DNA from 3 places in the Pseudoalteromonas sp. SG44-1 genome. Region 3 is predicted to be linked to each of the others. Evidence: predicted binding sites of a transcription regulator. Region 3 holds the regulator's gene; each other region holds the start of a gene.
What was found. Region 3 encodes sigma-54, which starts transcription at its own class of promoters, with help from an activator protein. Its sites were predicted from a motif close to GTTGGCACGNNNNTNGNNT; they were not measured.

Region 1: a site for sigma-54 is predicted at 2,188-2,206, ahead of H5187_RS20250 (hemerythrin domain-containing protein). Genes of this name have one in related genera too.
Region 2: a site for sigma-54 is predicted at 1,602-1,620, ahead of H5187_RS14650 (PA2169 family four-helix-bundle protein). Genes of this name have one in related genera too.

Annotation. Positions count from the first base shown of each region.
Region 1 covers NZ_JACJEW010000067.1:10,173-14,465, reverse strand. The annotation lists gene H5187_RS20255 (S9 family peptidase) at 1-2,011, shown strand, start outside; gene H5187_RS20250 (hemerythrin domain-containing protein) at 2,244-2,669, shown strand; gene H5187_RS20245 (TonB-dependent receptor domain-containing protein) at 2,977-4,293, shown strand, end outside.
Region 2 covers NZ_JACJEW010000031.1:7,392-11,684, forward strand. The annotation lists gene aceK (bifunctional isocitrate dehydrogenase kinase/phosphatase) at 1-547, shown strand, start outside; gene H5187_RS14645 (LysR family transcriptional regulator) at 563-1,501, shown strand; gene H5187_RS14650 (PA2169 family four-helix-bundle protein) at 1,669-2,112, shown strand; gene H5187_RS14655 (biopolymer transporter ExbD) at 2,328-2,723, shown strand; gene H5187_RS14660 (TonB-dependent receptor plug domain-containing protein) at 2,781-4,293, opposite strand, start outside.
Region 3 covers NZ_JACJEW010000051.1:9,754-14,046, reverse strand. The annotation lists gene lptC (LPS export ABC transporter periplasmic protein LptC) at 1-139, shown strand, start outside; gene lptA (lipopolysaccharide transport periplasmic protein LptA) at 129-662, shown strand; gene lptB (LPS export ABC transporter ATP-binding protein) at 659-1,384, shown strand; gene H5187_RS18490 (RNA polymerase factor sigma-54) at 1,451-2,947, shown strand; gene hpf (ribosome hibernation promoting factor) at 2,976-3,263, shown strand; gene ptsN (PTS IIA-like nitrogen regulatory protein PtsN) at 3,268-3,720, shown strand; gene rapZ (RNase adapter RapZ) at 3,741-4,293, shown strand, end outside.

The DNA.
Region 1 (4,293 bases), on a different contig from region 3:
AAGCTCACTGGCATTTGCAGCCACATCGCTTACTGTAGAAGATATCCCTAAAATTCAGTCAGTTATTCAAACCAGCATTAGTCCAAATGGTGACAATGTTGCATTTACCCGCTCAGTGCCACGTGAATTATACGTCGACGAGAATGGTGCCAATTATAGCGAACTCTATGTCGTCGATGATGAAGGTGTCGAGCGTCCTTTCATTACCGGCTCTGTAAGTATCAAGAGTATTCAATGGTCAAACGATAGCAAAACGATCTACTTTTTAGCAAAACTTAAAGACGACAAGTTTACCGCGTTATATCAAATTCCAGTGGATGGTGGTCAAGCGCAAAAAGTACTATCGCTTAAAGACACATCAATTTCTAGCTATCAGTTAAGCCCGAATAACAAACAACTCGCTATTTTAGCTATGCCAGCGGCTGATAAATCTGAAAAAGAGCTGAAAAAATTAGGCTTTATGGCTGAGGTGTACGAGCTAGGCTTAAGAGATAAACAACTATTTATTGTCGATTTAGCCAAAACAGATAAACCTCTTACACCAACAGCGCTTAACGTTGCAAACTATGTAAGTGATGTAAACTGGGCCGCAAAAGGCGATAAGTTATTAGTAAAAACCCAGCCTACAGCGCTAATTGACGACAAATACACTAAATCACAATGGCACTTATTTGATATTGCGACTAATCAAGTGACGATGTCGTTTGCTACTGAAGGTAAATTAGACGGTGCTGAACTGTCTCATGATGGTCGTTACATCGCAATTCTAGGTGCCGAAGATAAGCATGATCCAGCCGCTGGTCGTTTATTTTTAGCTGACACAAAAACAGGTGAAGTAAGTGATTGGTTACCTAATTTCATGGGTCATATCGTTGATTTTGAATGGTCACATAAACGCAACACGCTTAATTTTATTGCCAATGTAGGTACGCAAAGTTTTGTCGCAAGCATTAAAACCGGCTCTAATAAATACAAAAAAATTATTAATGAAGGCCAATTTATTGCATCAAATCTGAGTATTTCTGATTCAGATAAAACCTTAGCGCTACGTGCAAACACTGCAAAGCACCCAAATGAAGTATTCATTATTCGTGGTTCTAAAGCACAACGTTTAACGGATTCAAACAACTGGTTGAATGACAAACGTTTTGCTAAGCAAGAAACTATTTCACTTAAGGCTCGCGACGGTGTTGAGATTGATGGCGTATTAGTCTACCCATTAGATTATGAAAAAGGCACGCGCTATCCATTGATCATGTCAGTGCACGGTGGCCCTGAAAGCCATGACAAAGACGGTTGGGTAACAAACTACTCGCGTCCAGGTCAAATGGGAGCAGCACGTGGTTATGCAGTATTTTACCCAAATTACCGTGGCTCTACAGGTAAAGGCGTTGATTATTCAAAGCTTGGTCAAAACGACTATGCAGGTAAAGAGTTTGACGATTTAATTGACTTTAAACAGCATCTTGTTGAAATGGGCTTAGTTGATACTAAACGTGTTGGTATTACGGGTGGCTCTTATGGTGGTTATGCATCAGCATGGGCCGCAACAAAATTGACTGAACACTTTGCTGCGAGCGTGATGTTTGTAGGTGTTACCAACCAACTATCTAAATTTGGAACTACTGATATTTCTAACGAAATGAATCTTGTGCATGCACGTTCATACCCATGGGATAAATGGCAGTGGTATTTAGAGCGCAGCCCTATTTACTGGGCAGGCCAGTCTAAAACACCATTACTGATCATGCATGGTAAAGATGATCCTCGCGTACACCCTGCACAATCAATGGAACTGTACCGTTATATGAAAGTACAAGGCAAAGATGTACGCCTTGTATACTATCCTGGCGAAGGTCATGGTAACCGTAAAGTAGCCGCGCAATATGATTACAGTTTACGTTTAATGCGTTGGATGGATAACTATTTAATTGACGGCAAAAAAGACATGCCAGCATTCGAGATTGACCATGCAGGCAAGTTAAAAGCGGTAAAAGACGCCAATAAATAATCCTATTATTTTGTGTTAAATACGCTTTTAGGCCAACATTCGTGTTGGCCTTTTTGCTTTTAAATAACAATGAATATGGATGTAATATAAAGACCTAACTCGGTAATTTTTACAAGAAAACACCTTAACAAGCTCAAATATAAAAAATTAAATCAATATATTACAACAACTTAAAAGTTGGCTTCTGTCTTGCAATATTCATTGTAATTAATGAGTAAAGCAAGGAAAACCCATGAATATTTTTGAAGCACTTCGTAATGATCACGACAAACAACGTTCGCTTGTCGATGCGCTGATAAAAACCCAGGGGGAGTCACCGAATAGACAGTCTCTTATGGATAATTTAAAACATGAGTTAGTAGAACATGCTAAATTTGAAGAGCGTTATTTCTATAATCCTTTGATGTTTGATGATTTAACCCATGAAAAAGCCCGTCATAGTATTGCAGAGCATCATGAACTTGATGAATTGATTGAGCAACTTGAAGAAACTGATATGAGCTCACCAGCGTGGCTTGTGACCGCTAAAAAATTACATCATCTTGTACATCATCATCTGGCTGAAGAAGAGCATGAAGTATTTCAACTAGCCGGTAAAGCGCTAACCGAAAGTCAAAAAGAAAGTCTAGCCGAAAAGTATAATGATGCGATGAGTTAACTGCTATATGTGCCCGCTTTAATTTATAAAGCTCTCTAAATAGCAACAACTCTATACCATTTGCATTTATTAGGCACCTCTAACACGGTCAATACTTGGCTAAGCAAACACTCTTAAATTAACTAAGCCCGGCATCAAACGCTGGGTTTTTTAATGCTCATGCTCCATCCCCACCTTTATTTAATATGAAAATCATTCATTGAATGTAAATATTTCGCAATTGAACATACAACTGATAATTGTTATCATACTTACCTTGGTTGCTTATTAGATTAATAATCTTTATTCTTGTCATGAAGGAAGTACAATGAAATCCCGCCCGCTTTATCTGGCCTCACTGATCAGTGCATTATTAACATCAACAACACTTATTGCTGATGATGACACAGCTGAAAATATGGAAGTGATGGTTGTCACCGCTTCTGGTTATGAGCAAAAATTAATAGATGCACCTGCAAGTGTCTCGGTTGTCTCTCGCGAAGATCTACAAAATAAGCCATTTACTAGCCTTGCTGATGCGCTTCGTGATATCGAAGGTATCGATGTTGGTGCCGGACAAGATAAAAACGGTAATATTAGTATTACCATGCGTGGTTTACCCGCAAGCTATACTCTAGTGCTTATTGATGGCCGCCGTCAAAGTGATGTAGGTAATATAGGCCCAAACAACTTTGGTAACAGCCAATTTATGTATATGCCGCCACTTGAGGCTATCGAGCGAATTGAAGTCGTTCGTGGCCCAATGTCCACTTTATATGGCGCTGATGCAATCGGTGGTGTAATCAATATTATCACTCGTAAAAATCTTGATAGCACCCATGGTAGCGTCACGGTAAGCAGTAATATCCAACAAGACGATCAATACGGTAACGATAATAAAGTCGATATATATTTGACCGGCCCAAGCGGCGTTGAGGGATTAACTTACGGGATCCGTGGTAGTTTTTATGACCGTCAAGAAAGTGAGCCAACTTACAGCGAAAGTTTACCACTTCCAGATGGCAGCATGTGGGTTGATGATGGTAGCTTTGGCGATAAAAAAATCGTTGCAGCACGTAACTGGAATGCCGGCGCAACAATAAACTACCTGATCAATAATCAGAATGAAATTACCTTTGAGTACGACATAGCCAAACAGCGTTACGATAACACCGAAGGTCAAACGGGTACGTTAGATAGCCCAGTCAGTTTATGGCGTGTTAGCAAAGGCATTGTACAGCCACGCGTTGGTTATACTCCATATCAACGTGTTGAACGTGAGCAATTTGTATTTGCACATGTTGGTCGATACGATGTTGGTACGCTTACCAGCAGCATTACCCAAAGCAGCAGTGAAAACTTTGGTCGCTCATTACCTCTTAATGTACAAGAGCGTTTAGGTGTGCAGGCCATTTGGGACCAAGCAGTACAGGATCAAGGCATCGACAAGCCAGAACTAACGGATGCAATTTACGCTCAACTTGATGAGACTTTTTTACCACGCCCAATGCGTACACTAAAACTTGATAACTTAATTATTGATACTAAGTTTGAATCAAATATAGATAACCACTATTTTGTAGTAGGCGCACAATATTTTGATGCCGAAATGGAAGATGGTGTATTTGGTATGTACGGGGATGGC
Region 2 (4,293 bases), on a different contig from region 3:
GCTTAAACAAACTATTGGTTCATCAATGATCATCGAAGGCGACTTACTGATCATCAAACATATGTATATTGAGCGACGCATGACGCCACTGAATTTATATTTAGAAAAAGCTAATACTGAAGATGCCGCTGTTGCCATTGCAGAATATGGCCAAGCACTCAAGGAAATGATCGCCGTTAATATTTTCCCAGGCGATATGTTGCTTAAAAACTTTGGTGTCAGTAAACACAAACGCATTATTTTTTATGATTATGATGAAGTGCAATATTTAACAGACATGAACTTTAGAGCACTGCCTAAAGCCAAAAGTTATGATGACTACTTAACCAATGAGCAAAGTTACTCTGTGGCACCACAAGATGTATTTCCAGAGCAGTTATGCACTTTTGTAATGCCGAACCCGCAATACAAAGCAGTTTTCAGCCAAACACATCCAGAACTATTAGACGTCGCATTTTGGCAGCAAGCGCAACGAAATATAAAAGCAGGGGTCGTTAGCCATATCTACCCTTATCCAGCAGCGCAGCGTTTTATCCATCAATGGTAGACGAAAGGACACACAATGAATATCAGTAAAATAGATTTAAACTTACTCGTTTATCTCGACACATTATTACGCGAATGTAATGTTACTCGCGCCGCAAACCAGCTTAGCATTACACAGCCGGCAATGAGTAATGGTTTAAAACGTTTACGTAACCTGTTTAACGATCCGATCTTAGTACGCACCAGTGATGGTATGGTGCCCACTGAACGAGCTATTGAATTGCAGCCGGTGATCCGTGGCATCTTAATGACATTAGAAGAAACGCTTGCACCAAACCGTGAATTTGAGGCCAGCCAAAGCAAACGGGTATTTAGGATTATGGCCAGTGACTATGCTGCCAGCACCTTAGCACCTAAGCTACTGAGTAAATTACACGATGAAGCGCCGGATACCACACTCGATATTCTCACTCCAAGTGATGTTACTTTTCATGATGTAGAAAACGGTAAAGTTGATATGGCAATAAATCGTTTCGAAAACCTACCGCAGTCGTTTCATCACAAACGTATTTGGAAAGATAGCTTTTGTTGTTTAGTAAAAGCTGACAACCCGATCATTGAAAATTTTAGCCTCGATAGTTATTTAAAAGCTCGGCATATTTGGGTAAGTAAAACAGGTTTTGGTGTCGGGGTTGGTATGGATCCTAAAGACGTACAAAAACTTGGCTGGGTTGATGAAGCGCTCGCCCACTTTGGTAAACACCGAAATATTGCCACATTCACCCGTAATTACCACGTTGCAATACATCTAGCGAAAGAGAAGAACCTGATTGCGACACTCCCTTCAAAAGCCGCTAATATTTATTTAGATGATCCTGGTTTGCAAATTCTGGAGCCTCCCTTCCCTATACCACCATTTGAGTTAGATATGATTTGGAGCCCATTACTTCACAGAGATGCCAGTCATATTTGGTTACGCCAAAAAGTAGCCGAAGTTGCAGATGAATTAAAGTAACGCTCTTACAAAAGCCCTGTAAAATTTGCTTACTGGTATTTTCAAGTAAGCAAACATCAATTTAAAAGTATTAATAATCATGATGTTAAAATAATTTAAAAATGGAATGGCAATTGCTTTAAGTTACTTGAACTTTAATATTCATTTAACTTAAAGAGGTCAATATTATGAATGCCCAGCAAGGAAACGAAGTAAATCATATCACTGACATTATCCAAGTAATGAACAGCGGCATCGACTTTTATGAAAAGGCGCAGGAAAAAGTACAAGATCCAGCCATTGGTGCGCTATTTCAGCGTATGATAGACGCACGTAAAGTCAGCGTTGAAAACTTACAGCCTTACGCTATTAATCAGCAAGGTGAACGAGAAGATGGTTCGTCTTTTGCTGTTGAAGCTCGCCGAGCATATACCGCACTGATCACAAAATTTAGTGCCAACAACGACCAAATTTATGTCAAAGAGCTTGAAGAAGTGGAAGATAAAACACTTGAAGAAATTAAAGCTGCCATGAAAAAACCACAACCGCACGATTGTGAAGCCGCCCTCGCTAAAGTATTACTGACCATGCAAAGCTGTCATACGGAGATGAGCCGTATGCAGAAGCATTAACCACAATGCTTAAATGAAAGCCCAGCCACGCGCTGGGCTTTTTTATGCTCATAATTATAGTTAAATGATTTTTATAACAAAATAATGCAAATAATTAATAAAAATAGCATATTTATTTAACCACAGCATGATTTTAATCGTCTAGGCTTATTAATAGGTACCTACTATCCCGCTGTGGCGCCGCAGCATTTTATCAAAAATAACAAGGTTCCATTATGAGAAATAAACAACATGTAAACCCACAAAACGCTGACGTTGATATGACGCCGATGCTTGATATTGTATTTATACTTTTAATATTTTTTATTGTTACAACTTCATTTGTAAAACCTGTGGCAATAGAGCTGCAACGGCCTGTAGATAAACCCAGTATTGATAAACAAACTAAAAGTGCTCATTTTAGTATTGACCAAAGCAATGCGGTGTATTTTGCGGGGCGATTAATTGACTTAAACCAAGTTGCCACTAACCTTGCGATGTTTGCTGCGAAGTATAATATCGCCACAGTACAAATAGCCGCTGACGAAAACAGTACGCATCAAACTTTAATGACAGTAATGAATAATATCAAAGAGTATGATAACTACCCCATTGCACTCACATCACACTAAAAGCAAAAAAAGGGCCAGACGGCCCTTCAAAACTAAATAACGTAGGAGAAGTTATTTTTAGAATCGGTATTCAGCACCTACATAGTAGTAAGCACCGTTAAAACCAAATGGTGCTGAACGGCGTGAGTACTCAAATACACCGGTTGAACTGATAATAGTATTACCAGAAGCATCAACAATTGTGCCTGAGCGAGAATTACCTATGGTATTTTTATCAGGGTAAACGTCAAATAAATTATTTGCACCAATATTTAGTGACAAGTTGTCTGTGACAAAATAATTTACTTTGATATCGGTAAGAATTTCAGCGCCGTAAGTCTGGCGACCGCCATCTTCAACCGTGTATTCGCCATAACGATTGAGCGATAAGTTTACCGTCCAATCTTCAAGGCGATATAATGCACTTAAGTTTACTCTGTCTTGTGGTTGCCATTCTTCGATGATTGAGGTTTCTTGCGAAGAAAATACATCTTCGACAGGGATCGTTTCCAAACCACTGCCCGCAGGAGTAAATAAATCAACCACATCGGTTTCAGTAAAGTTAGCCGCTAATGTAAAATCTAGGGTACCGCCTAAGCCTTCCGTGTTCCATGTCGCAACAAAATCCACACCTTGCGTTTCGGTATCTGCACCATTTAAGAAAAACTGCCCTGCACCTGCGCCAGAACTAACCAATGCAGCATCTAGCGTTGATGACAACCCTTTACCTAAACGGTTACTGATCACAATACGGTCGTCAATATCAATTGAATAATAATCAACGGTAACATTAATATTATCCGTCACGTTATACACAATACCTAAGCTCATGTTTTGTGACTTTTCTTCTTTAAGTTTTGGAATACCAATACTCTGTGCAAGTGTGCTGTCGTTTCTAAAAGTACCAACTTCTTCTGCAATTAGATCGCCATTAGGACCAACTACAAACTGGGTACTGATATTATTGAAATACAATTGCTGCATTGATGGTGCTCTAAAACCAGTACTCACCGCACCGCGCAGTGAAACGTCATCAGTCACCGACCAGTTACCCGCTAACTTAAAGTTAACCGTATCACCAAAGCCTTTGTAGTTATCGTAACGCAGTGCGCCAGAGATAATTACATCATCAATAATGTAAGTTTCAGCATCAAGGTAAAACGAAATCACATCACGTGATTCATCCACAGAAGATTCCGGCGATGAACCACCAAAACCTTGAGTACCACCTGCTGCATTTTCGCTGCCAATACCACCGCTCATACCATCGTAAATATTAACACCATTATTAGTATCATAATCACGGTAAGCGTATTCACTGCCTTCTAAAATACGATATTCATCGGTGCGAAGCTCGGCACCCATTGCCAGTGAAAAATTATCATAGTCTTGTGTAAAATCAAGATTGATTGTTTGCAGTGATAACTCCATGCCATACGCATACGCTTGGCGAGGAATAGTGGCACGAATATCATCAGCACTTAAACCTTGATCATAACGTAATAAATTAGCGTATGAACCATTGATAGTGTCACTAGTGGTATAATCGATGCTGTTTTCACCATAGGTGTATGACAGGTCAAGACTAGAG
Region 3 (4,293 bases):
ACAAACCATGAGTTCAGAACAACCAGTTGAATTAATCGGACCAAATTTAAAAATCACTGGGCGCGGTCTCCATGCCGACTTAAAAGCCGAAGTGGTAGAACTAATTAACCATACGCGAACCATATATTATGACCAATAAATTTGCTCACTTGCTTGTTATACCAAGCTTATTCATTGCTTTTGCAAGCTTTGCTGAAAATACGACACCACCTGCAGATCAAGTCTCTATCAGTGCTGACACGCAGCTTGCCCAACTGAAAGACAATATCGGTATTTTTGAAAAAAATGTTGAAATCATTCATGGTAACCGCCGTATCAAAGCGGATCGACTTGAAGTCCATAAGCGCGAAGATTTAGGCGATAACAAACAACTACTTGTCGCAACTGGCAGTCCGGCTTACTTTGAAGAAAAACAAACTGATGGCACAGTAATGAGTGCCAGTGCTGATGAAGTCCGTTACGATGTCGCTAAGCGCTATTTAACCTTGGTTGGCAATGCACAAGTCACTCAGGCAGGTCAAAAAATCAATGCCAAAAGCATTACCTATGATATGGACCAGCAACTGATCAGTGCTGAAAAAGGCGCAAGCTCAAGCGATCGTGTGCACACCATTTTGGTACCAGTAGACAGTAAAAAAGACAAATCTAAAGGGCAGCCATGAGTACATTAAAAGCTGAATTTCTAGCAAAAAGCTATAAAGGTCGCCAAGTTGTAAAAAGCGTGGGTTTAGAAGTTAGCGCAGGCAGCATTGTTGGCTTATTGGGTCCTAATGGCGCTGGTAAAACCACCACCTTTTATATGATTGTGGGTTTAGTTCCAAGCGACAAAGGTAAAATCAGTATTGATGATAATGACATCACCTTACTGCCAATGCACAGTCGCGCACGGTTAGGGATTGGCTACCTGCCACAAGAATCATCCATCTTCCGTAAATTAACTGTTTATCAAAACCTGATGGCTATTTTAGAAACTCGTAAAGAGCTGAATAAACAAGCCAGAGAAGAAGCGCTCGACAGCTTACTTGATGAGTTTAGCATTCAACATATCCGCGACAGCCAAGGTATGGCATTATCTGGCGGTGAACGTCGTCGAGTTGAAATTGCACGCGCTTTAGCCGCAAACCCAAAATTTATCTTACTTGATGAGCCTTTTGCTGGCGTTGATCCTATTTCAGTGTTAGATATAAAGAAGATTATTGAACACCTTAAAAACCGTGGTATTGGCGTGCTTATTACCGACCACAATGTACGAGAAACCCTTGATGTTTGTGAAAAAGCCTACATAGTTTCTCATGGGGAGTTAATTGCATCAGGTACCCCTGAGCATGTACTCGCCGACCAAACAGTCCGCGATGTTTACCTGGGCGAGCAATTTAGGCTATAAAGCCACGCTCGGCTAAGTATCTGCTAGACTTAACGATGATAACAATAAAAGGATTGTTAGAGATACATGAGGCAATCACTCCAGCTGCGCATGGGCCAGCAACTTACAATGACACCACAGCTGCAACAAGCAATTCGCTTATTGCAACTCAGTACATTGGATCTCCAGCAAGAAATTCAAGAAGCGCTCGACAGCAATCCATTGTTAGAGCTAGAAGAACATGAATATTCAGACGACACGGCTGGTAAAAACGAACAAAAACAAGATAACGATGACTTAACCGTTAGCGCATCAGCAGACGACAAGCCAAGCGAATATGAACAAGAAAGTAGCGAAGCATTAAGTAAAGAGACCTTAAGTGACGAAATGGCTATGGACGTCACCTGGGACGAATACATGAGTGCTGCGCCAAATACGTCATCTGGGCCAATGCCTGAAGATGAGTCAATTTATCAAGGTGCCTCAACTGAAACCTTGCACGAATATCTAATGTGGCAATTACAACTCACACCTTTTAGTCCAACCGATGAAGCCATTGCCATTGCGATTGTTGAAGCCGTTGACGATTCAGGTATTTTAACCTTGAGCTGCGAAGACATCGCAGAAAGCTTAAATCAAGGTAATAACGAAGAAGAAATCGAACTCGACGAAGTGCAAGCAGTGTTAAAACGCATTCAGTTGTTTGACCCTGTTGGTATTGCTGCGCGCAGCCTACAAGAATGTTTATGTATTCAATTAAATCAATTTGATCCTGCAACTCCTTGGATTAGCGAGACAAAAATGATTTTAACTGATCATATCGATTTATTAGCTAGTCGTGACTATCGCACTTTGATGAAAAAGACTAAGCTTAAAGAAGATGAACTAAAAGAAGTAATGACACTGATCCACAGCCTTAACCCAAAGCCTGCGGATACCATAGTACGCGAAGAATCAGAGTATGTTATTCCTGACGTTTCGGTGAAAAAAATTAAAGGTCGCTGGGTGGTTGAACTCAATCCAGACAGCATGCCAAAAATTAGAGTGAACAGCCAATATGCGGCGATGTCACGCTCTGTAAAATCAAGCACTGACAGCCAATTTATACGCTCGCATTTGCAAGAAGCTAAATGGTTTATTAAAAGCCTAGAAAGTCGTAACGAGACGTTACTCAAAGTAACCAACTGCATTGTTAAACAGCAGCAAGGATTCTTTGAGCATGGCCCTGAGGCCATGCGCCCTATGGTACTAAACGACGTTGCCGAAATGGTTGAGATGCACGAATCAACAATTTCTCGTGTAACCACCCAAAAATACATGCATACCCCTCGTGGTATATTTGAGTTAAAATATTTTTTCTCGAGCCATGTAAGTACTGAGAACGGCGGCGAATGCTCATCGACAGCCATTCGAGCATTGATCAGAAAATTGATCAGTGCAGAAAACTCAGCGAAACCATTGAGTGATAGTAAAATTGCAGATATATTGGCAGAGCAAGGTATCAAAGTAGCTAGACGGACTATTGCAAAATACCGCGAGTCACTGGCTATTCCACCGTCAAATCAACGTAAAAGTTTGATTTAAGGCGTAAAATCACAAGAGGAAAATGCTTATGCAACTAAATTTAACTGGTCGTCATGTAGAAATTACTGATTCATTAAGAGACTATGTAAACAATAAGTTTGCCAAGCTTGAAAGGCATTTTGATCATATCAATAATGTCCATGTCATTCTTGATGTAGAAAAGCTAAGCCAAAAAGCAGAAGCCACATTACATGTCAGTGGCGCTGAATTATTTGCCTCAACTGAGCACCAAGACATGTATGCAGCCATTGACGGACTAATCGACAAACTTGACCGTCAGGTAATTAAACACAAAGAGAAGCACGCTCGACACTAACACTATGAAATTAAGCTCACTTATTTGCCAGGACTGCAGTAAAGCTGCGGTCCTTTTTAATAGCAAAAAACGGATCATTGAATTTATCAGCCAATTGGCTCATGAACAACTTCCTCAGCTATCACAACAAGAAATCCTCAACGCACTACTGTCGAGAGAAAAACTAGGTAGTACGGGTATTGGTCGTGGTATTGCTATTCCTCATGGCCGTATGAGTGGTGTTGAAAACCCGCTAGCAATAATTATAGTGAGTGAATCACCGATTGATTTTGATGCGATAGATAATCGCCCAGTTGATATATTTGTAGCTCTCATCGTGCCAGATGGTGATAGCCAACTTCATTTGAAGACGTTAGCCACAATTGCTGATAAACTCAACGACAAAGATTTTTGTAAACAACTACGTAGCGCAAAAACAGACCAAGATTTGTATCACGTAATTGCTGCGCAATCGTAGCCAAATGAAGGAGAATTTACATGGAGTTAATCATCATCAGTGGGCGTTCTGGCTCAGGTAAATCTGTTGCTCTGCGTGTAGTAGAAGATCTTGGCTATTATTGTGTAGATAATATTCCGGTAAACTTATTACCTTCATTAGTGCGCAGTGTCTCTGATAATTATGACAAAATTGCCGTCAGTATTGATGTCCGTAATTTACCGAAAGAGCAGGAAGAATTTAACGATATTCTTGAATACTTGCCTGGTTTTGCAAATCCGACGCTATTTTATTTAGACAGTGATGATCAAACCCTGATCAAACGTTTTTCTGAAACTCGCCGCTTACACCCATTATCTTTGGACTCTTTGCCACTGGATTTAGCTATCAAGCAAGAAAAAGTATTACTTGATGTATTAACTACTCGCGCTGACTTTATACTTGATACCACTGATCTGAGTGTCCACCAGCTTGCAGAGTCAATCCGTGAAAAGATTTTAGGGAAAAAAGATAAAAAACTAATCATTACCTTTGAATCATTTGGTTTTAAATATGGTATCCCAAAAGAAGCTGATTATGTTTTTGATGCACGCT